One region of the Micromonospora sp. IBHARD003 genome, then DNA from elsewhere that is predicted to be linked to it. Evidence: riboswitches for the same ligand, from Rfam matches in the RefSeq annotation. Region 1 holds a riboswitch; each other region holds the start of a gene.
The links. A riboswitch is a leader RNA that binds a small molecule or an ion and turns the genes downstream of it on or off. The one in region 1 is predicted to bind cyclic di-AMP.
Positions count from the first base shown of each region.

Region 2: it holds a riboswitch for cyclic di-AMP, as region 1 does, so the genes downstream of both, ACTWOL_RS04580 (C40 family peptidase) here and ACTWOL_RS32270 (M23 family metallopeptidase) in region 1, are expected to answer to the same signal.
Region 3: it holds a riboswitch for cyclic di-AMP, as region 1 does, so the genes downstream of both, ACTWOL_RS15295 (transglycosylase family protein) here and ACTWOL_RS32270 (M23 family metallopeptidase) in region 1, are expected to answer to the same signal.

Region 1 covers NZ_JBWBBX010000001.1:7,352,768-7,362,935, forward strand. Annotated here, with positions in the region: gene ACTWOL_RS32250 (aspartate aminotransferase family protein) at 1-110, shown strand, start outside; gene ACTWOL_RS32255 (helix-turn-helix domain-containing protein) at 196-789, shown strand; gene ACTWOL_RS32260 (DUF6126 family protein) at 898-1,068, shown strand; gene ACTWOL_RS32265 (tyrosine-protein phosphatase) at 1,124-1,939, opposite strand; cyclic di-AMP (ydaO/yuaA leader) riboswitch at 2,481-2,635, shown strand; gene ACTWOL_RS32270 (M23 family metallopeptidase) at 2,640-3,647, shown strand; gene ACTWOL_RS32275 (SGNH/GDSL hydrolase family protein) at 4,076-4,867, shown strand; gene ACTWOL_RS32280 (STM4011 family radical SAM protein) at 4,828-5,736, opposite strand; gene ACTWOL_RS32285 (STM4012 family radical SAM protein) at 5,751-7,073, opposite strand; gene ACTWOL_RS32290 (STM4013/SEN3800 family hydrolase) at 7,070-7,972, opposite strand; gene ACTWOL_RS32295 (STM4014 family protein) at 7,939-9,096, opposite strand; gene ACTWOL_RS32300 (STM4015 family protein) at 9,093-10,052, opposite strand.
Region 2 covers NZ_JBWBBX010000001.1:1,071,952-1,081,066, reverse strand. Annotated here, with positions in the region: gene ACTWOL_RS04625 (class I SAM-dependent methyltransferase) at 1-144, opposite strand, end outside; partial or broken gene ACTWOL_RS04620 (VOC family protein) at 197-424, opposite strand; gene ACTWOL_RS04615 (VOC family protein) at 629-757, opposite strand; gene bioD (dethiobiotin synthase) at 762-1,487, opposite strand; gene ACTWOL_RS04605 (adenosylmethionine--8-amino-7-oxononanoate transaminase) at 1,562-2,851, opposite strand; gene bioB (biotin synthase BioB) at 2,844-4,013, opposite strand; gene ACTWOL_RS04595 (8-amino-7-oxononanoate synthase) at 4,159-5,316, shown strand; gene ACTWOL_RS04590 (ATP-binding protein) at 5,674-6,114, shown strand; gene ACTWOL_RS04585 (DUF6328 family protein) at 6,162-6,683, opposite strand; gene ACTWOL_RS04580 (C40 family peptidase) at 6,857-7,333, opposite strand; cyclic di-AMP (ydaO/yuaA leader) riboswitch at 7,337-7,488, opposite strand; gene ACTWOL_RS04575 (hypothetical protein) at 7,898-8,206, opposite strand; gene ACTWOL_RS04570 (ATP-dependent Clp protease proteolytic subunit) at 8,214-8,882, opposite strand.
Region 3 covers NZ_JBWBBX010000001.1:3,448,397-3,458,564, reverse strand. Annotated here, with positions in the region: gene ACTWOL_RS15345 (glycosyltransferase family 2 protein) at 1-759, shown strand, start outside; gene ACTWOL_RS15340 (GtrA family protein) at 756-1,178, shown strand; gene ACTWOL_RS15335 (hypothetical protein) at 1,289-1,696, opposite strand; gene ACTWOL_RS15330 (hypothetical protein) at 1,769-2,113, opposite strand; gene ACTWOL_RS15325 (hypothetical protein) at 2,411-2,593, shown strand; gene ACTWOL_RS15320 (SurA N-terminal domain-containing protein) at 2,796-3,449, shown strand; gene ACTWOL_RS15315 (nucleoside triphosphate pyrophosphohydrolase) at 3,481-4,473, shown strand; gene ACTWOL_RS15310 (Uma2 family endonuclease) at 4,496-5,125, opposite strand; gene ACTWOL_RS15305 (cytochrome P450 family protein) at 5,236-6,492, shown strand; gene ACTWOL_RS15300 (transglycosylase family protein) at 6,622-7,611, shown strand; cyclic di-AMP (ydaO/yuaA leader) riboswitch at 7,868-8,096, shown strand; gene ACTWOL_RS15295 (transglycosylase family protein) at 8,101-8,781, shown strand; gene eno (phosphopyruvate hydratase) at 9,186-10,168, shown strand, end outside.

The sequences.
Region 1 (10,168 bases):
ACCGGTTCGTCGGGGCCTTCACGGCTCTCATGGACGACGCGCATGCCGGTGGCGGACTGATGTGGGACTTCGGCAGAACGCTGGTGAAGCAGGCGGTGGCACAGCGGTAGTGCGGTAGAGCCGTCTGCCGGGCCGCGTCTTTGCCTCTGAGGCAAAGAATTTGCCCAGGGGGAAACATCCTGGCGCAATGGAGCCATGACCCCATCCGCCGGAGAGCCCTCCGGGCAGGCAGCGGACGAGCTGCCCGACGTCGCCCCGCGGCTGCGCGCACTGCGCCGCCGCCGAGGTCTCACCCTGGAGGCCGCCGCCCGGGGAGCGGGCCTGTCACCCGCCCATCTGTCCCGGCTGGAGACGGGCAACCGGCAGCCCTCGCTGCCGGCGCTGCTCACTCTCGCCAGGATCTACGGTACGACCGTCGCCGATCTCCTCGGCGAGATCCCGCCGGAACGCGACGCCGTCATCCGCGAGGGCCGGATGGGCCCGGCGGAGGCCGACGGCTGGATCTACCGGCAGGCCGGCGGACGCGGCCGGGCCATGCAGGCCCTGCGGGTCCGAGTGCCGTACGGCACCCAGGGCGACCTGGTGCGGGTCCATCCGGGCGAGGAGTGGCTGTACGTACTCGAGGGCCGGCTGCGGCTGGGCCTCGGCGACACCGTCCAGGAGCTCGACCCCGGGGACAGCGCCCACTTCGACTCGCTCACTCCGCACCGGATCGCGGCCGCCACGACGGGCGGGGTCGAGCTGCTGTTCGTCCACACACTGCTGCAGAGTCCCGATCCGCATGCCTGAGCCGCGGAGCCCCGGTCCGCACGCCTGAGCCGCGGAGCCCTGATCCGCGCCCCTGGACCGCCGGTCCCACGCCCGATACGTCCGCCCGCACACCCGAGGAGTTCCGTCATGCCCGAGAAGCCGCCGTCGAGCGGGCGCGCGAGCCGCGACGCCGCCGCCACCTCCGGCGAGGAGAAGACCTTCCCGGTCGGACTGGCCGTGCGTCTCTTCGCCTATCTGGTCGCGGGCCATCTGTTCGCGGCGTTCCTCTACCTCCTGTTCACCGTCGGAGGGAAGTGAGGGGGGCCTCTGCGGCCGGGGGAGCCGCAGAGGGCCGACCGAGTCTTGGCGGAGGTCAGACCGCCCCGTCCAGCAGACGGCCGTGCAGCCGCTCCTGGGTCTCGGGGGCGAGGCCCAGGCCCTCCGAGAGATAGCGCTCCGTGCCGCCCCAGGTCTCCTCGATGGTCTCGAACGCCGCCGCCAGATACTCGGAGCGGGCGTCGAACAGCGGCCGGAGCAGCTCCATGACCTCGGGTGACATCCCGGCCGGGGAGGTGTCGCTGCGGCGGACCTTGTAGCGGCGGTGCGGGTCGTTCGACTTCAGGTAGTCGGCCTCGATGGCGTCCCGCTCGACACCCACCGCCAGCAGCGAGATCGCGATCGACAGCCCCGCACGGTCCTTCCCCGCCGCGCAGTGCATCAGCGCCGGGACGCTGTCCTCCGCCAGGGCGTGGAGCACACGGCTGTGCTCCTGCGTGCGCTGCTTGATCATCTTCCGGTACGAGGCGGTCATCCGTGCCGCTGCCTGGCCGTCGGCGAGGATCGAGCGCAGCTGGTCGAGATCTCCGTCGCGGACCATCGTCCAGAACTCGGCGCCGTCGGCGGGATCACTAAGCGGGATGTTCACGTTCCGCACGCCGGGCAGCTCGACGTCCGCTCCCTCCAGCCTGTGGTCGGCGGCATTGCGGAAGTCGAAGATCGTGTGGAGGCCGAGGGAGGCGAGGAACGCCGCGTCCTCGTCGGTGGCGTGGGCGAGGTGTCCGCTGCGGAAGAGCCTGCCGTGCCGTACCTGCCGTCCGTCCACGGTCGGCAGGCCGCCGACGTCCCGGAAGTTGCGCACTCCGGAGAGCTCGGGCTCGGTCGACGGGACCTGGGGCAGCTGCTGCGTCACGGGGGCTCCTCCGGGCCTGTGGTCGGCGCCGCGCGCCGACGACGGTATGCACTTGACCATACGACATTGATTCCTCAGGCAATCATCACGGCGGCCGTCCCGACCGCCTTCCTTATGAGGTGCATTGCACTGTTAGTCCGATATGCCCGTGATGGGTTTCCATCGGCGTCGGGATGGTGTCCCGGTCTGTCTGTTGCGGGCGGACCTGGCCGTAGTCGTCGGATGTCGACTTGGAATGTTCTATGCCTGATGAGGCTTCTGTCCGAATTGGTGAATTCGCGTAACACGCCCCGGTTGGAAGGGGGATGGGCTTCGGGTCGTGAGCCGAATCATATTCGTGACGGTCCGTTGTTGTACCTCCCCGTCAAAGCCCTTTGCCCGTAAGCAAGTCAAAGATTCGAATCAACAGAGGGTGACCGGTAGATCCCTGTTGATATCGCCCGGGTGAATGGCGACTGATTGGCACTCCTTGTACCTCTCGCCCCGCTCGCCTACGGTCGCCGCAATCCGGACGGACCGCCGAATCCTGCCACCGTCCGGAATTTCACACCCACCCACGCGTGGCAGGAGCGGGGGACCCAGGTAAGTACGCCGTCCCGGAGTTCCGGGCGGCTCGGGGTGAAGTCGCGTGACCGCGCGGCCGGGCATCTCCAGTCCGAACCCGACAGCTCACCTCGCAGGCGCCGGAGAGGAACTCGCCATGCCCGCACGGGGTAAGCACCGTCGTCCGAAGGCCCGACCGCTCGCGCGCCGATTCGTCGCCGCGGGCACCGGCGGCGCCGCCATCGCACTCCCGCTCATCGGTGCCGCCGGGGCGCATGCCGCGGAAGCGTCCGCCACCGCCGTCACTCCCGAGCACGTCGCCGCCGTCGCCCGCCAGGCCGCCGCCCCGCAGGCGCCCCAGGCTCCGCAGGCGCCGAAGGTCTACACGGTCGTGCCCGGCGACCACCTGTCCAAGATCGCCGCGGAGCAGGACGTCCGCGGTGGCTGGAAGAAGCTGTACGCCGACAACCGCGAGGCCGTCGGCGCGAACCCCTCACTGATCCACCCGGGCCTCAAGCTCGCGCTCGGTGCCGCGCCGCGGGCGAAGACCCCGGCCCAGGCGGAGCCCGGGGCCGCATCCAAGGCTCAGTCCAAGGCGCAGCCCAAGGCCGAGGCAACGGCGAAGAGCGACCGGGCGTCCCGCTCGGCCGACCGTGCCGACTCCGCGCCCCGGAAGGACGCACCCCAGGCCGCCGCAGCCGCCCCCAAGGCCGCCGCCGCGCCCGCGGCCGCCGCGGCTCCGGCCGTGAAGAGCAAGGCTTCCTTCTACGCCGCTCCGGTCGGCGGAGGCATCAGCACCTCGTACCGCACTCCCGGTGCCATGTGGTCCAGCGGCTACCACACCGGTATCGACTTCGTCGCGCCCATCGGCACCTCGGTCAAGTCCGTCGGCCCGGGCACCGTCGTCTCGGCCGGCTGGGCAGGCGCCTACGGCAACCAGGTCGTCATCCGGCACACCGACGGCACCTACTCGCAGTACGCCCACCTCTCCTCCCTGGCCGTCTCGGCCGGCGAGGGCGTGAGCGGCGGCCAGCAGATCGGTCTGTCCGGCTCCACCGGCAACTCCACCGGTCCGCACCTCCACTTCGAGATCCGGACCACGCCGAACTACGGCTCGGACATCGACCCGCTGGCCTACCTCCGCGGGCACGGGGTGTCCCTGTAGGTCCTGTCCGGGCGATCTTCTCGGGCCTGCGACGACAGCTACGGCACTCCCCCAGCTACCGCTGGGAGGTACCCCCACGCTGCGTTGTCGGAGTCGCCCGGGTATGCCCAGTACGAGAGCGATCTCCCCCAGCCTCCGGCCGGGGGTACCCCCACCGCCTTGCGATGCTTCCCCTCGGCCCCCGGGGGCCTGGGGAGACCCCATGCATCTGACGCCGCGGGCTGATCCTCAAAGATCGCCCGGACAGGACCTAGTCTGACGGCATGTCAGTGGCGTCCGCCGCCCCCTTCCTGACGCGGGGGGCGGCGGACGTGTGTCCGTTCCCGGTATTCCCTCCGCCCGAAACCGACCGGGTGGTCTATGTCACTCCCCGTCAACCCCTCCCTACGGTGGCGTAGGTCACTTCGGGCCGTGAATGATGTCGTGACGTGGCAGACGATGCGAGATCAAGGGCAAACGGAACATTCTGGTCGTACGCGGCCATCGGCGACAGCTTCACCGAAGGCGTCGGAGACCCGGGGCCCGACGGACAGTTCGCCGGCTGGGCGGACCGCTTGGCGGTCCTGCTCGACGACCGCGTACCGGAGCACACCTTCCGCTACGCCAACCTCGCCGTACGCGGCAGGCTTCTCGACCAGATCGTGGAGGAGCAGGTTCCGCGGGCCAAGGAACTCGCCCCCGATCTGGTGACGTTCTGCGCGGGGGGCAATGACATCATCCGGCCGGGTACCGACCCCGACGATGTCGCCGAGCGCTTGGAACGCGCCGTCGCCGACCTCCGCGCGTCCGTCGGCACCGTCATGGTGACCACCGGCTTCGACACCAGGGGCGTTCCCGTGCTGCGCCATCTGCGCGGCAAGATCGCCACGTACACCGCACATGTACGGGCCATCGCCGACCGGCACGGCTGCCCGGTGCTCGACCTGTGGTCCCTCAGGTCCGTCCAGGACCGTCGCGCCTGGGACGGCGACCGGCTGCACCTCTCGCCCGAGGGCCACACCCGTGTCGCCCTGCGCGCCGCCCAGGTGCTCGGGATCGACGTGCCCGCCGACCCGGACCAGCCGTGGCCGCCGCTGCCGCCCCGGGGCACGCTCGAGATCCGGCGCGACGACATCCAGTGGGCCCGCGAGCACCTCGTCCCGTGGATCGGAAGGCGCCTGCGCGGCGAATCCTCGGGCGATCATGTGGAGCCGAAGCGCCCCGACCTGCTTCCTCTCTGAGCCTCCGGGCCGTCCGTCGTGTGCGGCAGCGTGGCGGGAATCCTCTCCAGGACCCCGCCCGCGAACACGTCGTACAGCGGCAGCGACTCCAGATGCACATAGCCGATGTGGCAGTCGCACACCGCGAGCGGACAGGGACGGGGCCGCAGCGCCGGACGGTACGAGCCGTCGTACAGACTGCCGAGCCGGGTCCGGACGAAATGGCAGCGCCGCACCGATCCGTCGCCGTCCACCGAGATCACCGACTCGCCCGTGCGGCACGGCAGCCCGGCCGAGCGGTGCGGGTGGCGGCTGTAAGGGAACAGCGGGTCGAGTGCGGTCCAGCGGGCGGCCTCCTCGTCGGTGTACGTGCGCCCCTCCGCCGCGTTGATCCACAGATAGACATGGGCCGGAAGGTCGGCCCTCAGCCGCCGCGCCTGCTCCAGATGCTCCTCGAAGCCGACGATGCCCACGCTGAAGCGGACACCACGGTCGGCGAGGTCACGGCACTTGCCCAGGAACCTGTCGTACGGCGTCTGCCCGGGGTGGTACGTGCACCACAGGGCCAGCGTGTCCGTGTCGGCGTCCGCCAGCCAGTCGGTGCGGCAGCTCAGATTGGTCTGGATCGCGACCCGGCGGATGTGCGGCAACCGGGACAGCTCGACCAGGGTCCTCCGGTACCAGGAGCGGACCAGTCCCTCCCCCCAGGGAGTGAACAGCACGGCCAGCCGGTCGTCGGTCTGCTCTGCCGCCCAGCCCGCGAACCTCTCCAGCGCGGCCCGGTCGGTCCGCAACTGCTCCCGGCTGTCGCGGCGCTTGGCGAAGGGGCAGTACGGACAGTCGTAGTCGCAGGAGGCGAGCGGCCCCCGGTACAGCAGCGTCAGATCCATGCCCGCCGCGCCCCTCACTTCGCCTCGTACTCGGCCATCGCGGCCCGCACACCCACCGAGAACAACGCGGGGCCGAGAGCGTCCGAATGGGCCAGCCCTTCCGCGGTCAGCCGCAGCAGCCCAGCCGTCTCCTCCAGCCAGCCGTGCCCGGCGAACGCTCCGATTTCCGCCGGGAAGTCGTCGGCCGGAAGGCTCCCGAAGCGCGCCGTGTACTCCGCCACCGCCATGCCCTGCGCCTGCAGCAGCGACTGGAGCAGATGGCGGCGGCGCGCCTCGTCCCCGTCGATGCGCCGGCCGACCTCCGCGCGGGTGAAGTCCTCCGTGAGCGTGTAGTCGTCGATGATCCTGCGTATCTCCCGCATGTCGACGGCGTAGTCGAACGAGTAGTGCAGCCCGGACGTGTACGAGCGGGCCCCGCAGCCGAGGCCGATCATCCCGTCGGTCTGGCAGGCATGGTCGTCCGCACCTTGCGCCGGTGCGCCCGCGCGGCGGAACATCCGCATCGACACCTGCTGATAGCCGTGGCCGAGGAGAAGGTCACGCCCCTGCCGGTACAGCCGCAGCCGCTGTACGTCCCAGTCCGTGTCGGCGTCGGCGTCGGCCAGGCGGCCGAGACCGGTCAGCGGCCGCACATACAGGGGGTAGAGATACAGCTCTTCGGGACGCCAGGCCAGAGCGGCATCGAGCGAGCGGCGCCAGGTCGCCTCCGTCTGGCCGTCGATGCCGTAGATCAGATCGATGTTGAGGACCGGGAAGCCCGCGTCCCGGATGCGGCCGAGTGCCGCGTCGACGTCCGCGCGCCGTTGCGGACGGACCGCCGCCCTCGCCTCGTCGTCGACGAAAGTCTGCACGCCGATGCTCAGTCGTGTCGTCCCGCGCTCGGCGAGCACGGCGAGGCGGTCGGCCGTCGCCGTGGCCGGTGAGGTCTCCACGGACAGCGGAACCGCACGCAGATCCGCGCCCATGCGCTTCTCGGCGATGTCGCAGAGCCGCTCCAGCTCCCCGGCGGTGAGGAAGGTCGGTGTACCCCCGCCGAAGGCCGCGGCCGCGAACCGCACCGGGTCCGTGTCCCCGAGCGCTTCCCTGACCGCCAGGGCCTGCCGCTCGAGAGCGTCCAGATAGCGCGTGGTCAGCTCGTCGGGCGCGCCGATGCGGGTGAACAGGTTGCAGAAGCCGCAGCGGACCTCGCAGAACGGTAGGTGCAGATAGAGCGAGAGCGCGTCCTTGTCTTCCCCTGCCCACAGTTCACGCAGCGCGGGCCGGTCGGTGAGGGGACGGTACGCGGTCTTGTGCGGGTACGCGTACACATAGCTCTGGTAGGGACGGATGGCGTTCATCGCTCCTCCCCTGCCCCGCCGTTGCCCGCGGCTTCAGCCCCGTCTGCCGGTGCAACTGCCGGCCCGGGGAGGAAGAAGTGCGCGTACGGAATCGTCCAGACGACCTCGTGGCCCAGCCGGTGACCGGTGTAGCCGTCGTCGCCGTACGCGGTGCCGTGGTCGGAGCAGACGATCGCGAAGCACCGGCGCCTGCTGCTCGCCGCCGCGAAGAGCCGGCCGATGTGCCGGTCCACGTACTCCAGCGCGGCGGCATGGGTCTCGCGCGAGTCGCCCGCCTCACGGGTGGCGCCCGGCAGATGGAACCAGTTGGGCTGATGAAGCGCCGCCACGTTGAGGAACAGGAACAGCCGCTGGTCGTGGGGGAGTGAGGCGACGACCTCTTCGGCACGGTCCACCTGGGCCTCGAAGGAGGTGGGCGACGCCACACCGAACCCGGGCTCCCAGTGGCTGTCCTGGAACAGCCCGGGCAGCACCGACCCCAGCGGCGCCTGCCGGTTGAAGAATCCCACGCCCCCGATACACACCGTCCGGTAGCCCGCCTCGGCCAGCCCGGCGACCAGATCCGGGGTGTCGTAGACGAAGGTCCCGTCCGCGGTGGTCTCGCTGCCGGCGAACCGCGCGGCGAACAGCCGTGGATGGGGCCCGGGCGCCGCGGGCGTCGGCAGAAAGCCCGCGAAGATCGCCTGGTGGGAGGCATAGGTGAAGCTGCCGGGGGCGTGCCTGCGCTCCCAGACACCGCCGGGGAGATGCCGCGCCAGATGGGGAATGCGGCCCGCCGCGGCGAGCTCGGCGGCGACATCGAACCGGAGCGTGTCCAGGGTGACGAGCAGCAGATCGTCCGTGCCGACCACGGATGCCATGTCGATCATGTCTGCCGTGCCGGAAGGGGTCGCGCGCATGATGGATCCTTGTGGTACGAGGTGATGACCGCGGCGACCTGCGCCGCATAGGTGTCGAGGCCCACGGCCCCGCTGCCGGGCAGTCCGGTCAGACGTGGCAGCAGATCGCCGAACGCGTTGACCTCGCCGACGTTGAATCGCCGCCAGGCGGTGGCGGGCAGCAGATCGACGCCGACGCACAGCCGGCCGGGGAAGCGGGCCGCCGCACGCTCGCACAGCCCGAGCACATCCTCCTGCCAACTGCGGCCCGCCGCCCGGACGGCCGCCATGGCCTCGGCCAGATCGCCGCGCTCGCCGCCGAGATGCAGATTGGTCAGCGGAGAACGACTCGTCCGTACGACGGCGTGCGTCGCCCTGCCCGCGACGACCACGACCCGCAGATCGGTGGCCCGGCCGCGGTGGACGGCCTTCGGCAGCCACCGCTCGATGTGCAGACCGTCGGGCGCGAGCGCGTCGACGATCGACCCGATCTCGGAATCCGAGGTGTAGCGGCGCAGCCGAAGCGAGTTGAAAAGCCTCCCGTCCGATGCCCGTTCGACCGAGGTGACCGCGCGTACCCGTCCGTCGGCCGCCGTTTCGACGGCCAGTACGCCCGAGGCGGACGAGCCATGGGCGAGCTTGACGAACGCACGGCGGAAACCCGGTTCGGCGAGATGGGCACGGACGTCGTCCCACCCGCGTACCACCGGAGCCGCCCGCCCCGACGTGGGCGACGGCGGCACCGCCACGCCCGCCGCCGCGAGCCGCTCATGGCAGAGCCGCTTGTCGAACAGCACGGCAAGGTCGTCCGGGTCGTCGAGGAGCGTGCTGCCCGCCTCCCGTACGGCACGGGCCACGTCCCGTACGGCTTCGGTGAACCGGCCGTACCAGCGGCCGCTGCCCTCCACCCGGGACGGGTCGCGGACACCCCGCAGCAGGAAGTCGACGTCCGCGTTCTCCCCGGGCGAGTCGATACGCACCGACTCGCCCGGCAGAAAGCGGGCGCTGCCCCGCAGCACATCCAGCCACGGCACGACGCGTGCGTCGGGCAGGCCCGCAGCACGCACCGCATCCCGGAAGAAGGCGACGCGCCTGTTCTCGGGGTTGCCGACGACGGAGAATCGCCGAGGCGGCGTCGTGGTCACTCCGCCACCGCGGTGAACCGGCCGCCGTCGTCGCTCCACGGCTCCTGGACGTCGTCGAGGTCGACGGTGACGCCGGCCGGCTCCAGGGCCCCGCGTATCCGCAGGCGCATCGGCTCGCTGATGAAGTGGTGGTTCAGGTCGAGCTTCCTGAGGTGGGTGAGGGGCTGCCCTTCGAGCAGCGCGGACGCCCCCTCGTCGCCGAGCGTGCCCATGGACAGGTCGAGTGCCTCCAGCCTGGCGACGACCGGGGCGCCGGCGAGGGCGGTCGCGATCTCGTCCTGGATCTCACTGTTACGCAGGGCCAGATGCCTCAGCCGGGGCAGCCCGGTGCCCGTGAGGAAGGGCTCCAGATCCGAGAGCTCGGCGTCGCCGCCGTACTCGGAGACACCGAGCCACAGGTCCAGATGCTCCAGTGCGGGCAGCTCGCTCGTGGCGATGCCCCGTACGACCTCGGTTGGCAGACCGCCCGTTTCGACCCGGAGGACGCGTAGCGCCGCGTGCTTGACCGCGGGGAATTCGAGGCCGGTCCCGCCGCGGACACCGAACTCCTCCAGTTCGGGGAACGCGTCGAGCAGGGGAGTGACCGTGGTCTGGTTGATCCACGAGATCTCGCACTCCTCGTAGGTGATGTCACCGAGGAACAGCGCCCGCAGCGCGGTCAGCCGCCCGCGCGCATCGAGGAGGGCCGAGATGACCTCGTCGGGGCCGTCCTCGTACACATCGCTCCACGCGCCGACGATCAGCGCCCGCACCCGGGTGGTGTCCACGGCGTCGAGGAAGCGGGCGAAGGCCTCCTGCCACTCCTCGTCGCTCTCGTACGCCTCGACGGTGATCCGCCAGGCGACGGACGCCGGGTCGGGCAGAGGGGCCGTCTTGGCGTCGGCGTCGGCATCGGCGTCGGGGAAGTCGAACACAGGCAGGCCGTACAGCTCCTGCAGATGGCCCGAGATGGTCATGACGGACACTCCAGACACCGAAAGGCGTTGATCGGCTGATGTGCGAGCAGTTCTACCAAGCCGCAGTGACAACGCCCGCTGCGGGGCCACCCGCTGCGCCACGGACCGGTCGTGCC
Region 2 (9,115 bases), 6.3 Mb from region 1:
GCCGGAGAGGCCCGCCAGCAGCTCCCTGCGGTAGGCCGCGATGCCGGCTCTCGCGTCGGCGGCGACGCTGATCCTCGTGTAGAAGCGGGCGAACACGGGGTGATGGACGGCATCCCGGGGGACTTTCGGCGCGCACAACGGCATCGTGGCCTCCTCCGACGACCGGTACGGTGATTCTCCCCCCGTACGGCCCGGATCAGCCGGGTCCGTCACTCACAAAGCAGAATTCGTTGCCCTCGGGGTCTCTCAGCACCTGGAAGCGGCCCTGCTCATCGGTGACGATTCCGCCGACGCGCGTGGCCCCGAGCCGTACCGCATGGGCGGACGCGGCCACGATGTCGCCCGCGTCCAGATCCAGATGCAGCCGGTTCTTGAGCGACTTGCCCTCCGGCACACGCTGGAACGCCACACGGACGAACCCGGGCGGATCGACATAGGGGGTTTCTGATGGATCTCCGTGGAGGAAGGAGCGGCGTCCGGTGCGTGCTCTCGGGGTGCCGGTTGGAAGCCCTCGTACTGGACGTACTTGGGCTTTCGGCCGGTGCGGCGAGTGGGGGTACCTCCCACGCCGTAAGGCCGTGGGGGCGGGCCGGGCGTCGCGACGCCGCGGAGATCCGTCAGAAGCTCCCTAGGCCCAGCCGGGCTCCCGCTCCACGGCCTCTCCGCCGAGCAGCGCCGCCCAGAACCGGGCCAGCGCCGCGGGCTCCGCGCAGTCGAAGACGATCTCGTTGACCTGTGCGCGCACGGTGCCGCCCATGGCGTCAGCCGGCGGACGCCGCGGACGCGGCGAAGTCATCCGCGTTCCACAACCCGCCGAGCACGGGGGCGAGCCAGGACGGCGCCGCCCTGCGGAACGCCTCGGGTACCAGCCCGCCCGAACCCTCGGGCACCGCCCCGATCAGCGGAACACCCGCCGACACGGGGAAGTCGTCGGCATTGCAGCGCATGGCGAGATCAGGCACGGCGGGCCAGCTGCCCACGACGACGCCCAGCGGTTCGAGCGTTCGGGACCGGAGCGCTTCGGTGGTCAGCGCGGTCGCGTTGAGCGTCCCGAGCCCGGCGGTCGCGACCACGAGCACCGGCGCACGCAGCAGCCGGGCGGCGTCGGCGAGCGTTCCGCCCTCGTCGTCGAAGCGCACGAGGAGGCCGCCGGCACCCTCGACGAGCACCAGATCGTGCTCGGTGGCCAGCTTCTCCGCGGCCTCCGCGACCTCCCGGGGTCCCACGGGCGTCAGGCCCGCCCGCCGCGCCGAGGTGTTCGGAGCCAACGGCTCGGGGAACCGGGCGAGTTCCACCGCGGTCACTCCAGGGCCCGCGAGCGTGGCCGCGACATGGGCGTCTCCGGGCTCACCCGGCGCGAGCCCGGTCTGAGCGGGCTTGAGGACGGCCACCTTCCGGCCCTGGGCCGCGGCCACGGCGGCCACGGCGGCCGTGACCACGGTCTTCCCGATCTCGGTCCCGGTGCCGCTGACGACGATGACACCCATACTGCTCCTCGCTCCTTCTCGTCCCGCAGTCGTGCCGCATTCCGGACCCCGGCACGGGCCACCGGCCCCCGGTCTCAGCCCGCGGCCGCCGCTGCGCACACCGCCCGTGCGATGAGCGCCAGATCCTCGTCGCCGGTCACGAACGGCGGCATCGTGTACAGCAGATCGCGGAACGGGCGGATCCACACCCCCTCGCGGACCGCCGCCTCCGTCGCAGCCGCCATGTCGACGGGATGGTCGAGCTGCACGACGCCGATGGCCCCGAGCACCCGTACGTCCCGCACGCCCGGGAGCGACCGCGCATCGGCGAGCCCTTCGCGCAGCCCCGTTTCGAGACGCTTGACCTCCTGGGCCCAGTCCTGTCCGAGCAGCAGGTCGATCGACGCGCAGGCGACCGCCGACGCCAGCGGGTTGCCCATGAACGTCGGGCCGTGCGCCAGGACCGGGACCTCTCCCCGGGAGATCCCGTCGGCCACCCGGGGAGTGCACAGTGTCGCCGCCATCGACAGATAGCCCCCGGTCAGCGCCTTGCCGAGGCACATGACATCGGGAGAGACCGCTGCGTGCTCCGACGCGAAGAGCGTGCCCGTGCGGCCGAAGCCGGTGGCGATCTCGTCGAACACGAGCAGCACGTCATGGGCGTCGCAGGCTTCCCGGAGGACCCGGAGATACTCGGGGGAGTGGAAGCGCATCCCGCCCGCGCCCTGGACCACCGGCTCGACGATCACCGCCGCGAGCTCGTGGGCATGACGCCCGACGAGCTCGCGCAGATGGTCCGCGTAGGCCTCCTCGTAGCCGGCCGGCGGGGCGTCCGCGAACACCTGACGGGGCAGCACACCGGTCCAGAGCTGGTGCATCCCGCCGTCCGGGTCGCACACCGCCATCGGCTGCCAGGTGTCCCCGTGGTACCCGCCCCGCCAGGTCAGCATCCGCTGCTTCTCCGGCCGCCCCACCGAACGCCAGTACTGCAGGCACATCTTCACCGCGACCTCGACCGAGACCGAGCCGGAGTCGCACAGGAAGACATGCCGCAGCGGCTCGGGAGTGATCTCGACCAGCCGGGTGGCGAGCCGGACGGCGGGCTCATGCGTCAGCCCGCCGAACATCACATGGCTCATCCGCTCCAGCTGCCCGTGCGCCGCCTCGTTGAGCACGGGGTGGTTGTAGCCGTGGATCGCCGACCACCAGGACGACATACCGTCGACCAATTCCTCGCGGCCGTGGGCCGGTTCGGCGAGCCGGAGCCGGATCCCGGACGCGGATTCCACGACCAGCGGGTCCGTACGGCCCGGCATCGGGCCGTACGGGTGCCAGACGTGCGCCCGGTCCAGCGCGACGAGCTCGCGGACCTTCTCGTCACGCATTCGGCGCGAGGTCCGTCCCGGCGCCGCGGCGCCGCACCGCCACCAGATCCGTACGGGCGGAGGAGACCTCGGGCGCGGCGGCGGACTCGCCGCCACCGCACGGCTCGCAGCCGCCGCCGTGGGAACCGCAGCCGCCGCCTGCCGCGGCGACCGCGTCCGCCCGGTGCTCGGGCAGCGTGGTGGTGTCCGTGCCCTCCACCTCGAAGCCCGCGTCCGCGATCATCTCCAGGTCGGCCTTGCCGGCCTGGCCCTCGCTGGTCAGGTAGTCGCCGAGGAAGATGGAGTTGGCGAGGTGCAACGCCAGCGGTTGGAGGGTGCGCAGATGCACCTCACGGCCACCCGCGAGCCGTACCTCCACGTCCGGGCAGACGAACCGCACCATGGCGAGGATGCGCAGCGCCCGCTGGGGCGTCAGATTCCACTCCTTGGCGAGCGGAGTGCCCTCGAACGGGATCAGGAAGTTCACCGGCACCGAGTCCGGGTCCAGCTCGCGCAGCGCGAACACGACGTCGACGAGGTCCTCGTCGCTCTCGCCCATACCGGCGATGAGCCCGGAACAGGCCGAGAGACCGGCTGCGTGCGCCTTCTGGACCGTGTCGACGCGGTCCGCGTACGTGTGGGTGGTCGTGATGTCCCCGTACGTGCCCTCGGAGGTGTTGAGGTTGTGGTTGTACGCATCCGCACCCGCCGCCCGCAGCCGCTCGGCCTGACCCTCGGAGAGCAGACCGAGGCAGGCGCACACCTCGACGTCCTCGTTCTCCTCCTTGATGGCCTCGATGGTCTGCGAGACACGGTCGACGTCCCGGTCGGTCGGCCCCCGGCCGCTCGCCACCAGGCACACCCGCTTCGCGCCGCCCGCGACACCGGCGGCCGCGGCCTTCGACGCCTCGTCGGGCTTCAGCCAGGTGTACTTGAGGATCTCGGCCTTGGACCCGAGGCGCTGCGAGCAGTAGGAGCAGTCCTCGGGACACAGCCCCGACTTCAGGTTGACCAGGTAGTTCAGCTTCACCCGCCGCCCGAACCACTGACGGCGCACCTTTCCGGCCGCGGCCACCACGTCGAGCAGTTCGTCGTCGGAAGTCGCCAGAACGGCGAGCGCTTCTTCGCGGGTCGGCAGCTCACGCCGCAGGCCCTTGTCCACCAGCGTGTTCAGGAGGTCCATGGCGGAGATCCTCGCCTACCGGACACCCGTCGGCCAAGGAGGAACTCGACAACACACGCGGAATGGGGTGTGTGTATGGCCACACCCTGACCTTTGCCTCACCCGGCTAGGGTCTGTGCGCTGCCTACAAAAGGACCGGACCGTCATGCCTCAGGCCCTGCCCCAGGATCCGTTCGAGTGGACCGACGAGGCGGCGCGCCTGCGCGCGGACGCCGGTCTCGTCCGTACGCTGCGTCCCCGGCCCGCCGACGACACGCTGCTCGACCTCGCGAGCAACGACTACCTCGGACTCACCCGCAGGCCCGAGATCACCGGCGCCGCGGCGGACGCCGCCCGTCTCTGGGGCGCCGGCGCCACCGGATCCCGCCTGGTCACGGGCAGCACGGCACTGCACACCGAACTCGAGCAGGAGCTGGCCCGGTTCTGCGGCTTCGAGGCCGCGCTGGTGTTCTCCTCCGGGTACACGGCGAACCTCGCGGCCCTCACCGCGCTGAGCGCGCACGGCTCCCTCATCGTCTCGGACGCGGGCAACCACGCCTCCATCGTCGACGGCTGCCGCCTCTCCCGTGCCGAGACGGCCGTGGTCCCGCACGCCGACCCGGAGTCCGTGGGCAAGACCCTCGAGGCGCACCCCGGCCGGCATGCCCTCGTCGTCACCGACTCGGTCTTCTCGGTGGACGGGGACGCGGCCCCGCTCGCCGCGCTCGCGGGCGCCTGCCGTGCGCACGGAGCCGCGCTGGTGGTCGACGACGCGCATGGCCTCGGGGTGCTGGGAGACGGCGGCCGGGGTGCCCTGCACGCGGCGGGACTCGCGGGCTCCGCCGATGTCGTCGCCACCATGACCCTCTCCAAGTCCCTCGGCAGCCAGGGCGGAGCGGTGCTCGGTCCCGCACGGGTCATCAGCCATCTGGTCAATGCCGCACGGACGTTCATCTTCGACACCGGGCTCGCGCCGGCCGCGGCGGGCGCTGCGCTGGCGGGTCTGCGGCTGCTGCAGCGCGAACCGGGGCTGGCCGAGCGCGCCCGGGAGGTGGCGACGACGCTGCACGCGCGCCTCACGGACGCCGGGCTGACGGCCGCCCGCCCGGACGCCGCGGTCGTTTCCGTCCAGGCGCCGTCGCCGGATGCGGCCGTGCGCTGGGCCGCGGACTGCCGGGCCGGGGGTCTGGCCGTCGGCTGCTTCCGGCCGCCGTCCGTGCCCGACGGCATCTCGCGGATCAGACTCACCGCGCGGGCCGATCTCACGGACCGCCGGATCGAGGAGGCGGTCGGCGTCATCCTGCGCAACGCGCCGTCCCGCTGAGCCCGTACGGACGCCGGACGGCCCGCGGGGGCCCCGGCGGTCGGCCAACGGGCCGCCCCGGTGGCGCCGTTCGAGCCGATGGCCGGGCCGGGGCGCCGAACCACCGCCCGGCCGCCGCGCTTGAGAGCCGGGCCGTAGACAGCGGTTGCCCCGGTGCGCGGCCAAATACGGTCTCGCGTAGCAGAGTTCACTGCTTCGGGCGACAGTTGTCTGCACATCCGGGCGGATCGCCGCCGGAGGCGGCACAGACGGTGGCACTCTGGCGTTCAGCGCAAACGAGGCCACGCGCCGGCACACCGTCCGCTCCGTGCCGTCCCGTGTCGTCCTGCGGCCCCCGTGGGAAAGGGACAGCTCGCCATGGCAGACCACCAAGAAGCATCCGTCACTCTGCCGAGCGATCCCGCCTCGGTCTCCACGGCCAGGAGATACGTCTCCGGCGTCCTCACCGAATGGGGTCTTCCGGGGGAGGACCAGATGGCGGACACGGTACGCCTGATCGTCTCCGAGCTGGCCACCAACGCCGTCCAGCACACCTTCGGGCAGTCGCCGACGTTCACCGTCGGCCTGCGGCTGGAGCGGGACGAGCAGCTGCGCATCGGCGTCACCGACAGCCATCCGCGCTGGCCGCAGCGGCTGCCCGCGGCGGTCCAGCAGGACAACGGCCGCGGAATGGTGATCATCCGCACCCTCACCGCCGAGCACGGCGGGCAGCTGTCGGTGGCCCCCACTCCGGAGGGCGGCAAGACCGTCTGGATCGCCCTGCCCTGGGCACCCGCTCCACTCGGGGACCCGGACTGAGGGCCGGTGTCACCGATACGGACATGAACGCCGGTGCCGTACGGACGTCAGCGGTCGGGCCGTTGCCGTTGGCCGTCCGGGCGCTCCCGCCGGCCCAGCCTGAGTGCAAGCGCCAAGGGCAGAGCGCCCCACAGCAGCGTGCACACGAACAGGGTCGCCGCGGCGGCGACGATCCCCTCGGGCGTGCCGTGCACGACATCGACGACCAGCAGTACCGCCGAGGTCAGCGCCAGGGCGAGCACGGCCATACCGATCCCGGCCAGGCGGGAGGAGACGGAGACGATCTCCTTCTTGGCGCCCTTGCGGAAGAGGCCCCGGTGCACCGCGGCGGGTGCGGTGAACAGCGCCGCTGCCAGCACGGCCAGCATCAGCGTCGTCACGTACGTACCGCGCTGGAAGGAGTCGAGGGACGGGAAGCGGGCGGTGAAGGCCAAGGTCAGCAGGAAGGCGAACAGGATCTGGACGCCGGTCTGGATGACACGAAGCTCCTGCAGAAGCTCGGCGAAATTGCGGTCCGCCTGCTCCAGCTCCGTTTCGTCCCGCGAGGCGCGGGTGTCGTCATCGCCCATTTGGTACGAGTAACGCACATCCTGCGGATCCTGTCATGTGCACGGGCCGGTCGGACGAGGCGCCGGCCGTGCCCCGTGGATGCCCGGACCGGCGACGCAATGCGCCGTGTCCGCGCGCGTATCCGGAGGCTCCCACGGGGCCGCACACCGCTCCTACCGGATGTCCCGGAAGGTCACCGCACGCGCCCGTACCGGACGCTCTTGGACCAGATCTTGCTCAGCTTCACCACGGAGCCGCTCTTGGGCGAGTGCCAGATCCGTCCCCGGCCCGCATAGATGCCGACGTGGTAGACCTGCCCGCCGGAGTGGAAGAACACCAGGTCACCTTGCTGGCGGCTGGACGCCGGGACATGGCGTGTGCGGTTGTACTGCGCCTGTGCGGTGCGCGGCAGGCTCTTGCCCGCCTTCTGGAACGAGTAGAGGACCAGACCCGAACAGTCGAACCGGTTGGGGCCCGTGGCGCCGTACCGGTAGGGCGCACCCTTCTTGGACTCGGCGACTTTGAGAGCCTTGGCCGCGTACACGGAGGCGGCGTGGGCCTCGGGGGTGCCGCCTGGAACGAGCAGTGAGCCGCCCATGGTGGCGAGTGTGAGCGCCGAGACGGCACCCGTCCGGGAGAGCAGGGACGGGCAGTGTGTCTGCGCAGTCATGCGCAACCCTTCGTCAGCCGCCTGAGAAGGATGACCTGTCGGGTTCGGGCTGGCGAAGGTGCCCGGCCGCACGAAGCGGCTTCACCCCAAGGTCCGGCCACTGGGCGCGGACCGTACTGCTGGGTCCTCCACTCCTGCCGAAGCACTCATGTCGACCAGACATCCGGCGCGGCGGCAGGACTCGGCGTCCGCCCGGACCGCCCCGCCGTGGTGGCGGGGGCTTGTCGTCCCAGGGATCTTGACGCACGAACTGCCGGAATTCCGAGTCGAAACGACGATTTGTGAGGCTCCTCACCGCTGGCCCATTCAGGTGGACGATCCCGTTCGGCCCAGTCGGAGTGGCCGCGTAACGAGCGTCGTACCTGCGGCGGAACGGATCGTTCGGCCAGATGGCCGACGAGGGAACGCAACTTGCTCAGACCCCGTGCGCCGGCCCCGGCTACGCCACCTGGCCGACACCCAGTCGTACGCGTGTGTCCCGCCGTCGGCGCGGTGGACGCCGTCCTTCGGCGATGGCCGGGCCGTGGCCGCGTCCCGGTGCACGGCCACGGCCCGGCCGCGGGCTCAACGGGGGGACTCCGGCGGGACGGTGATCCGCGCGGTCCGCCGCTCGCCGTCCAGTACGCGCAAGGCGCGGGCCAGCGTGGCAGCGTGCAATTCCCTTTCCCCGCGCGCGTGCATCAGCGCGAGCGCGTCCCGCAGGGCGACGGCCTGCGCTGCCAGCGCCTGTGCGGCGCGCAGCGCTCCGTAGGTATGGGTGCCACGGGCCGGGTTGATCCTTCCCAGCTGGTCGACGACTTCGAGATAGCGGTCGATGAACTCGCCTTCGGCGCGGGTCAGGGCGGGCAGCGGAGGAAGCTCGGGCGGCAGCACCGCCCGCTCACCGCGTTCCGGGCGAAGCCGCGGACGCCTTGCGGTTTGTGATGATGTGATCGACCAGGCCGAAGTCCTTCGCCCCGGCGGCGTCGAAGACCGTGTCGCGGTCCAGCACGGTGCGTACGCGCTCGTCGCTCTGCCCGGTATGCCGTACGAGCATGGCCCCCATCTGCTCGTGCAGCCTCAGCAGTTCCCGTGCGTGGACGTCCAGGTCGGACGGCTGCCCCTGAACGGGCTCGTCCAGCGCGGGCTGCCGGACGACGATCCTGGCGCCGGGCAGCGCCATGCGCTTGCCGGGCGTACCGGCGGCCAGCAGTACGGCAGCGGTCGAAGCCGCTTGTCCGAGACAGGTCGTGGCCACGTCGCACCCGACCACCTGCATGGTGTCGTAGACGGAGGTCATCGCACTGACGGGACCGCCGGGGGAGTTGATGTAGAGGTGGATGTCCTGCTCGGGTGCGGCGTATTCGAGGTAGAGGAGTTGGGCGACGACATCACCCGCCGATGTGTCGTCGACGGCCGTGCCGAGGAAGACGATCCGTTCGCCGAGGAGCTTCGCGTAGGGGTCGAGGGTGCGGACGCCGTTGGTGGTCCGTTCGCTGAACTCCGGCAGGACGTAACGGGCGTAAGGGCGGTCCAAGGCGTACCCCTTCGTCGGAATGCGGCGCTGCATTCATGGGTGAAAAATGTACAGGACGTACAGACTGTCGTGATGGCGAGCATGGCCCATGGACGAAGGGGGAAGCAACAAGTCGGATGGCAGTTCGCTCTCGGCGTGAGAGTGGGCCTCGCGATTCTCACGTCGGAGCTCCCGCGGCCGGGGTGTGGTCATGGCCGGTCGGCCTCGGTCGCCGCCACAGCAGACGAGCCGGGTCATACCGCTCCTGACCTGCGATTTCTCAGTCC
Region 3 (10,168 bases), 3.9 Mb from region 1:
GCCGCGATGCTGGCCGGGCTCCAGCACGCCGGCGGCGACGCGGTGGTCATCATGGACGCCGACCTCCAGCACCCGCCCGAGCTGGTGCAGCGCATGCTGCGCCTCCACGAGGAGGGATTCGACCAGGTCATAGCGCGTCGTACGCGCAAGGGCGACCGGGTCACCCGCACGGTCACGGCACGCGCCTACTACTGGCTGATCAACCGACTGGTGGACGTGGAACTCGTCGACGGCGTCGGCGATTTCCGGCTGCTGTCGCGCCGCACCGTGGACGCGATCCTCCAGCTGAGCGAGTACAACCGATTCTCCAAGGGCCTTTTCGCCTGGGTTGGATTCCGCACCACGACCTTCGAGTACGAGAACGCGGTGCGTGAGCAGGGCCGCTCCAAGTGGAGCTTCGGCAAGCTGCTCAATTACGGCCTCGACGGACTGCTCTCCTTCAACAACAAACCGCTGCGTGCCGCCGTCTATCTCGGTCTGCTGCTGCTCTCGGTCGCGATGGCGTATGCCGCCTGGATCGTCGGTGCCGCACTCGTGAACGGAGTGGACACACCCGGTTACGTCACCCTGCTCGTGACGGTGGTCGCCCTCGCCGGTGTCCAGATGGTGATGCTGGGGGTCGTCGGCGAGTACGTCGGCCGTATCTACTACGAGGTGAAGCGCCGCCCCCACTATCTGGTGGCGGCGACCAACGCCGGACTGCCGCGGCCCGAGCGGGACGGCGCCGGCCAGGAGCGGGGAGAGCTCGTCCGCCGATGACGCTCCGGTGGCAGATGTTCCGCTTCGCCCTGGTCGGCGTGGTCAACACGGGCACGTACTACGGCTGCTACCTGCTCCTGCTGACCCGGCTGCCCTATGTGGCGGCGCACGTCCTGGCGTTCCTGCTCAGCATGACCGGCTCGTTCCTCCTGAACTCGTACTTCACCTACCGGACCCGTCCGACCTGGCGGAAGTTCCTGCTCTTCCCGCTCACCAACGCGGCGAACTTCGTGATCACGACGGCCGGGGTCTTCCTGCTGGTCGACATCGGCGGCTACAGCGACCGCTGGGCCCCGCTCGTGGCGGCCGCCGCGGCCATCCCGGTCACCTTCGTGGTCTCCCGGGCGATCATGCTGCGCCCCGACCGGGACCAGGACCGCGATCCGCACGCGGGAGCCGAGCGCGCCCCGGTCCGCTGACGCGGCCACCGACGCGAGGCACGACGTCACAGAGGGCCGCCAGCCGAGCAGCAGCTCGGCGGGCGGCCCTTCTCCGTGAGCCTCTTGAAGATCGCCCGGGCGGATCCTGGCTAGTCAGCCGCTGGCAGAGGGGCGCCGGAGAAGGCCGGGACCTTCGCCGCGGACGCCGGGGACGCCGTGGCCGTCCCGGCCCTGGCGGTGAACATCCGGTTGTTCACCGTGCGGAACGAATACGCCCAGGTCCGGCCCTGGCCGGTGGTCAGGATGAACGTGGTGGGCTCCGTGGCGCTCTGCACCTGGGCCGAGCCGAAGTCGGGCTGCTGCCAGGCGCGCCAGTCACCGCTGCCCTGCGCGGTCTCGCCGGTGTTGTGGATGTAGTCGTCCTCACCGCGGACGACGACCTCCGTGACACTGGTGGTCGGCGAGAGCACGGCCGAGGGGGAACCCATGGCCTTGAGGCCCGGGATCGGTGTCCAGGCACCGTAGGCGCCACCCTCGACGGCCTGCACGCGGACCATGCGTGGGCGAGATCCGCATGCCGTTCCGGTCATGGGCGGCCCTGGGGAGGAGCTCCATACCGCCGTCAGCTGTTAAAGATCTCTCGTCAGAATGCAGTGGGGGTCGTCGTTGTCTTCGTCGCCCACGCGGGTCCAGAGCATCAGAGTCTTTCCATGCCGCAGAGCGCTAAGGACGTCTCCCACGTCATCCCCCTTGGGGCCTTCGGTGTCGAACGACCGCCAGACGGCGGTCCCTGTCTTGTCGGAGTCGCCTTTCCAGGTGCCCGATCCTGACCGGGGTCCTGTCCAGTTCCCGTCCGAGGCGCCCATCCAGTCGCCGCAGACTTTGTCGGCGGTGAAAGTTCCATCCGGCTTCAGCGTCAGGGTGCCGCCGTCGGCGTCGGTCCATGTGGTCGTGAGTTCGGCGGGCTTCAGCATGACGGATTCGCCCTCGGGCGGCGGCCGGTGCCAGAACCAACTGCAGGCCGTGAGTGCGAGAGCCATGGCAAGGAGGACCAGCGCGGTCCGGCAGGAACGCAACACGCTCCACCTCCAGCGGCTTCTACAGGTCGCGTGCGCGACGGGGAGATCAAGGACGTGTTCCGCAGCCTGGCATAGACTTTGAACGCGTTCAAGTCCGAGTTGACGGAGGCGGAGCCCCACGGACCGTCATGGCCGTACCGCAACAAAGTGCCGCAAACCGCAGCGACTGATGGCGGTCGACCTAGACCCTCCATGGCCCGGAAGCGGCCGAACTTTCGGGAGCAGCCTGGGTGGGAGGTCGCTGCCCGGGAGTCGGTCCTGGCCGGGCGGCGGGTCATCGAGGAGCTGGCAGGCTCGGTGCAGCCCGAGGTCGTCGAGGCGGCCCGATCGCTGTTGCGGGCCATCGACGAGGACCCGGGGTTGCCCGAGGTCTGATCACCACCGGACGGCTCCCCGGCTGAGTCACTCCGACACTTCGACGCAAGGAACGCTCACCGCACCCCAAGCGCCTCCCGCATCGTTGACCGAATCAGTGGCACCGAAGTGGTGGCCCCGGCCGCACCGACTGCCTACCATCGATCACCGCAAGGTCTTTGTGCACCGCGTCACAATCACCACCGCACGCCGGGAGGCCCCTTTGCACCGCCGTCGTCGTACCGCGCTCGCCGTCTCCGCCGTGCTCGTCGCCGCGGGCCCCCTGCTCGTCGCCTGCGGCAATGAGGCGCATCCGGGGGCCGCGGCCGTCGTCGGAGGGGACCGGATCGAGGTGTCCACGCTCCAGTCGCAGGTCAGAGAGGTGCGGGTGGCCCAGGAGGCGGCCCCCGACTCCGCACAGCTGATCAAGAACACCGGGCAGCTCAGCCGGGCCAAGCTGCACAGCATGATCCTCGACCGGGTCCTGGAACAGGCCGCGGACGACGCCGGGGTCACCGTTTCGCGCAAGGAGCTCCAGGACGCGCGGGCAGCTGCCGTGCAGCAGTCCGGCGGTGAGAAGGCGCTGGCCGCCATGCTGCTCCAGCAGCGCGGAGTCGCCCCGGACCAGATCGACCAGGCCGTACGGGAAGAGGTCCTGCTGACCAAGCTGGCTGCGGCCCTCGGCGCCGACCTCGGCACCCCGCAGGGCCAGCAGAAGGTCGGGGCCGCTCTCACCGAGGCGTCGAAGTCGCTCGACATCGATGTGAACCCGCGCTTCGGCTCCTGGGACGACGCGAAGATCCAGCTCGGCGACTACAAGGCCCCGTGGATCACCCAGGTCACCAGGGAGCCGGAGGCCGTCCAGGCCGGGACCTGACCCGCCCGGCAGCCGACGTAAGGTCGAGGGCGTGAACGCTGAAGCCCCCGTCGAGCCCGGCCGTATCGTCCTGCTCACCGCCAGCCACCGCGTCGCGCCGGGACTGCTGTCCTGGCCGGCGTGGCAGACGCTGCACTCCGCCGGCCGTGTGCTGTGCGCGGACGGCGACCACCCGCAGCTGCCGTATCTGAGCGAGGCGGGCGTCGCGGTGGAGATCGCGGCACCGACCGCCCAAGAGCTGGTGGACGCCTGCGCGGGGGGACACACCGTGGTGGTGCTCGCGGCCGGTGAGGGCGATCAGGCCCTCACCGACGGCCTGGCCCGGATGGCGGGCTCGGGCCGCTTCCGGATGCCCGACCTCGAGCTGCTCCCCGGCTCCTACGACCTGCCGGGCGCCCGGCTGCTCGATCTGGTCCAGGTCATGGACCGGATCCGGCGCGAGTGCCCTTGGTCCTCGCAGCAGACCCACAAGGGCCTCGCCAAGTACGGCATCGAGGAGGCCTACGAACTCGTCGAGGCCATCGAGGACGGCGACCGCGACGAGCTGCGCGAGGAGCTCGGGGACGTTCTCCTCCAGGTGGTCTTCCATGCGCGGATCGCCCAGGAGGGCCGCGAGGAGGACGGCGAGGAGCCGTTCTCGATCGACGATGTCGCGGGGACGATCGTGGACAAGCTGATCCACCGCCATCCTCATGTCTTCGGCGACGAGCACGCCGAGACCCCGGAGGACGTCAAGGCGCACTGGCTGCGCACCAAGGCCGTGGAGAAGCAGCGCGACTCGGTGACGGACGGCATTCCGCTCGGCCAGCCCGGCTTGGCTCTGGCCGCGAAGCTGGCCTCGCGGGTCCGGACGGCGGGGCTGGACGTGGCCGTGCCTCCCGGCGACGGCGTCGGTTACGAACTGCTGGCGATGGCCGTAGGGGCCGAGGCAGAGGGCCACGACCCGGAGGCGGCCCTGCGCGCGGCAGCGCGTGCGTACCGCGACGCGATCCGCGCGACGGAGACGGCGGGGAACGGGTCCTGAGGCCCGGCCTGGACGGGGCCGGTCAGTCCCGCGGGCCTCGTCGCGGGCCCACCGCGGTGAGGTCGACCTCGATCGAGTACGGGACGTCGACCTTGAGCCGGTTGTGGTGGATGCCGGTGACGGCGTAGGAGTTCGTGGCGGGGTCGAGCTCGTAGACGTAGACGACCGGAAGCTCGTCGCTCTTCTCGACCCGCCAGAAGTGCCGGATCCCGGCCGCCGCGTACTTGCGGGGCTTGAGCTTGCGGTCGCGCTGCACGGATTCGTCCGAGACGATCTCGACGGCGAGCAGGATGTCGGTGGGGGCGTACCAGGTCTGCTCCGGACCCGTGCGGGCGCTCCACGGAACCACCATGAGATCGGGCTCCGGTCGGTCGCGCTCGCCCAGTTTGGTGGTCATCTCGCGGACGACGTAGAGGTCGTCCGGTGCCTGCTGCACCAGCTCGTTCTCCAGCAGCCGCAGTGCGGCCATGTGGAAATCGGTCTGCGGAGTCACGAAGAACAGTCCCCCGTCGATCAGCTCGGTGTGCGGCGGGAGACCCTTGATCCGGTCGAGATCGTCCGCCGTCCACCCACCGGCGGGCGGCACCGGGAACACGTACTGCTCCTCCCGGCCGTCCTGGTCTTCCTTCCGGTCTTCGGCTGCGGCACTCATCAGCGCTCCCATGCGACGGAGTCTGGCGCGTACGATCAGCGTACCCAGGGGGAATGCATACACGTACGCCGAACGAGTGAGCCGAGCAGGCCGGGCGTTACCGTCATCCCATGCACGACCAGCCCCCCGCCGCTCCCGAGCCCCCCGAGCTCTTCACCTGGGAGTTCGCCACCGACCCCTACCCCGCCTACGCCTGGCTCCGCGAGCACGCACCCGTGCACCGGACCCGGCTCCCGAGCGGGGTCGAGGCCTGGCTGGTGACCCGGTACGCGGACGCGCGGCAGGCGCTCGCCGATCAGCGGCTCAGCAAGAATCCGGCGCATCACGACGAGCCCGCGCACGCCAAGGGCAAGACGGGGATCCCGGGTGAGCGCAAGGCGGAGCTGATGACGCATCTGCTGAACATCGATCCGCCCGACCACACCCGGCTGCGCAGACTGGTCTCGAAGGCGTTCACCCCGCGCCGCGTCGCCGAGTTCGCGCCGCGTGTACAGGAGCTGACGGACCGGCTCATCGACGGCTTCGCGGAGAAGGGGAGCGCGGACCTCATCCACGAGTTCGCGTTTCCGCTCCCCATCTACGCCATCTGCGACATGCTCGGCGTCCCCCGTGAGGACCAGGACGACTTCCGGGACTGGGCGGGGATGATGATCCGTCACGGCGGCGGTCCGCGCGGCGGGGTGGCCCGCTCGGTGAAGAAGATGCGCGGCTATCTCGCGGAGCTGATCCACCGTAAGCGCGAGGATCCCGGTGACGACCTCATCTCGGGTCTGATCAAGGCCTCCGACCATGGGGAGCACCTCACCGAGAACGAGGCCGCCGCCATGGCCTTCATCCTTCTGTTCGCCGGGTTCGAGACGACCGTCAATCTCATCGGCAACGGCGTGTACGCGCTGCTGCGCCACCCCGGGCAGCGCGCACGTCTGCAGTCGTCCCTCGCCGCCGGTGACACCTCCCTGCTCGCATCCGGTGTCGAGGAACTCCTCCGCTTCGACGGGCCGGTGGAGCTGGCCACCTGGCGGTTCGCGACCGAGCCGCTCAGCCTCGGCGGGCAGGAGATCGCCTCCGGCGACCCCGTCCTCGTGGTGCTCGCCGCGGCCGACCGGGACCCGGACCGCTTTCCCGACCCCGATGTGCTCGACCTGGCCCGCCGGGACAACCAGCACCTCGGATACGGGCACGGGATCCACTACTGCCTCGGCGCGCCCCTCGCACGGCTGGAGGGGCAGACCGCGCTGGCGACCCTACTGACCAGGTTGCCTGACTTGCGGCTTTCAGTGGATCCATCCGATTTGCGCTGGCGCGGAGGGCTGATCATGCGTGGATTGCGCACTCTGCCAGTTGAGTTCACGCGCCAAAAGATCTGACGTCCCATCAGTATCGTGACTTTCACGTGATCTCCCCTGCATCGACTTGTGACTATCGCTCGGATGCGGCTACGTTCACCGTCAACTCGGGATCCCCAGGTCCCCTGTCGTCACACGAAAGGCCCACGCATGCTCTCCGGGAATGGTCGACACCGCCGCCCCCGCCAGGCTCCCGCCCTCTTCGTCGCGGCAGGGGTGACAGGATCGGCGATCGCCATCCCGCTGCTCGGCGCGGGTGCCGCGTCGGCCGCCGACGCCGGTACCTGGGACCGGGTCGCGAACTGTGAGACCGGCGGAATGTGGAGCGCCGACCTCGGCAACGGCTTCTACGGCGGGCTGCAGCTTTCCCAGGAGGCCTGGGAGCGGCACGGCGGCACGGCGTACGCGCCGCGGCCCGACCTGGCGAGCCGCTCGCAGCAGATCGCGGTCGCCGAGAAGGTGCTCGCCGCGGAAGGCCCGTCGGCGTGGGAGAGCTGTGCCGCGGTCACCGGGCTGATCAAGGACTCGTCCTCGCCCCGGGTCGACCCCGGCGCCACGGGCCGGACGCTGGGCTCCCAGGGCGATGACGACGAGGTGGACGCACCCTCCTTCGGTGACGGTGCGGACGCGGTGAGGGCGGAGCCCCAGGCTTCCCCGTCGTCCGGCGGGGAGCAGCCGGGGCAGAACTCGTCCACGGGTGCCGAAGGGCAGACGATGCGCGAGGCGTCCAAGCCGGCCGGATCCCCGGCGCAGGACGCGCAGGGCAAGCAGGACGCGGACGCGTCCGATTCGGCCGACTCCTCCCAGGGTGTGAGCAACGGCACCGAGGCCGGTTCCGGCAAGCGCCGCGGCACCCCCGCAGAGGAGGGTAAGGCGGGCAATTCGGGCGATGAGTATGAATCCGGTCGTCATGCCTCACGGGGTGACGGATCGACACGGGATGCCGCCGGTGCGGTGGATGAGTACATCGTCCGCTCCGGCGACAGCCTCTCCTTGATCGCGGACGCGCACGAGGTGCCCGGCGGCTGGGTCGCGCTCTACAAGGCGAACGAGGATGTCGTCGGCTCTAACGCCAACTTCATCACTCCTGGCCAGAGCCTCGATCTCACCCCGGAGCAGGGGCAGTTGACGAAGCGGTAAGGGTGCTTATGTCCACTTCTGTGCAAGTGAGACATGAGTCTCTTCCGGTCAACTGACCCCGGATGCCCGCCAAGTAGGGCCATCCCACCTCTCACCTGCGAAAACGGACATCAGGCCCCGTCAGATATGGGTGATTTCTCCCCGATGTTCCTCCTTTGAACATCGGGGAGAGGTGTGTTTACGGTCTGACCGCTCGCCATCGCGGGCCCCGTCGACCGTCACGCCGAATCCTGCCGTCGGTCGTAGGGAACAGCCGTCGCGTCAAGCGCCGTAGGCAGGAGCGGGGGACCCAAGGTAAGTGCCGCAACGGCCCGATGAGCCCGATGAGGGTGGGCGGGAGCGGCTTGGGGTGAAGCCGCGCGCTAGGTCGCGCGGCCGGGCAACTCGTCTTCCGGTTCCGTCGGATGCCCAGTCCGACCGGAACGGGGGACACCCCATCGGCCCGAACCCGACAGCTCACCTCGCAGGCGTCGGTGAGGGGATAACTCCATGCTGCTTTCCGGCAAGGGCAAGCACCGCCGCCCGTCCGCGCGCACCGCCCGTATCGCCACCTACGCCGCCGGCGTCACCGGTGCCGCCATCGCCGCGCCGCTCATGATCTCGGGGACCGCCTCCGCCGCGACCGCCTCCGAGTGGGACGCCGTCGCCCAGTGCGAGTCCGGTGGCGACTGGTCGATCAACACCGGCAACGGCTTCTACGGCGGCCTGCAGTTCTCGGCCTCCACCTGGGCCGCCTTCGGCGGTACCGCCTTCGCCTCCACCGCCGACAAGGCCAGCAAGAGCCAGCAGATACAGATCGCCGAGAAGGTCCTGGCCGGCCAGGGCAAGGGCGCGTGGCCGCACTGCGGCGTGAACCTGTCCCGCGCCGCGTACACCGGTGGCGCCGCCGAGGCCGCTCCGAAGCCCGCCAAGACCAAGGCTGCCCCGAAGGCGAAGCCCGCCGCTCCGGCCCCGAAGCGCGCCGAGGCCCCGACCACCCGCTCCGAGCGTCCCGCCGCCCCGGTGAAGAAGGGCGACGGCGAGTACAAGGTGAAGTCCGGCGACACCCTGAGCCAGATCGCCGAGAAGCACAAGGTCAAGGGCGGCTGGCAGAGGCTGTTCGACCTCAACAAGGACATCGTCGACGACGCCGATGTGATCTACCCCGGTCAGCTGCTCCACCTGCGCTGACCCACCCCGCTCCGGGGCCCCCGCCCAGGGGACTCCCCGCCCCGGAACCAGGGAGATCCAGAGGGAACATCCCGGGTCTCTCCGCGGGCCGTCGCCCGGTGGACCCGGCGGACCACCGGGCGGCACACCCGCCCCTTCGCAGCACACCCGTCCCCCCGGAAACCCCGGCCCGGTGCAACTTCTCCGTAGTCCTTCGGGCACGGGAGGTTGCCCCGGGTCGGGGTTTCTGCCGCTTTGGCTTCCTTTTTCGTCCCACGGGCCGGGCAGCGGCCGGCCGATCCCCCCGGTCCGGTTAGGCTCATGTCGCAAGGCCGAAGCGACCCTGCACCGACCCCGCGCCGCACCTGTACCGCAGGTGCTTCGCATACGTCACTTTCAGCGCCACATCCCAGAAGGAGATGCTCGTGCCGTCCATCGACGTCGTCGTAGCCCGGGAAATCCTGGACTCCCGAGGCAACCCCACGGTCGAGGTCGAGGTCGGCCTCGACGACGGCAGCACCGGCCGTGCTGCTGTTCCCTCCGGTGCCTCCACCGGTGCGTTCGAGGCCATTGAGCTCCGTGACGGAGACCAGAACCGCTACATGGGCAAGGGCGTCGAGAAGGCCGTCCTCGCCGTGATCGAGCAGATCGGCCCGGAGCTCGTCGGATACGACGCCACCGAGCAGCGCCTGATCGACCAGGCGATGTTCGACCTGGACGCCACCGACAACAAGGCATCGCTCGGTGCCAACGCCATCCTCGGTGTCTCGCTGGCCGTCGCCCACGCCGCGTCCGAGGCCTCCGACCTCCCCCTCTTCCGCTACCTGGGCGGTCCGAACGCGCACCTGCTCCCGGTGCCGATGATGAACATCCTGAACGGCGGCTCGCACGCCGACTCCAACGTGGACATCCAGGAGTTCATGATCGCCCCGATCGGTGCGGAGTCCTTCTCCGAGGCCCTGCGCTGGGGCACCGAGGTCTACCACACCCTGAAGAAGGTGCTGAAGGAGCGCGGCCTGTCCACCGGTCTCGGTGACGAGGGCGGCTTCGCGCCGAACCTGGACTCCAACCGCGAGGCCCTCGACCTCATCCTCGAGGCCGTCAAGCAGGCCGGTTACGCGCCCGGCAAGGACATCGCCCTCGCGCTCGACGTGGCCGCCTCCGAGTTCCACAAGGACGGCGCGTACGTCTTCGAGGGCAAGGAGCGCTCCGCCGCCGAGATGACCGAGTACTACGCGGAGCTCGTCGACGCGTACCCGCTCGTCTCCATCGAGGACCCGCTGTTCGAGGACGACTGGGCCGGCTGGAAGATCATCACCGAGAAGCTCGGCAGCAAGGTGCAGCTGGTCGGCGACGACCTGTTCGTCACCAACCCGGAGCGTCTCGCCCGTGGCATCGAGGAGGGCGC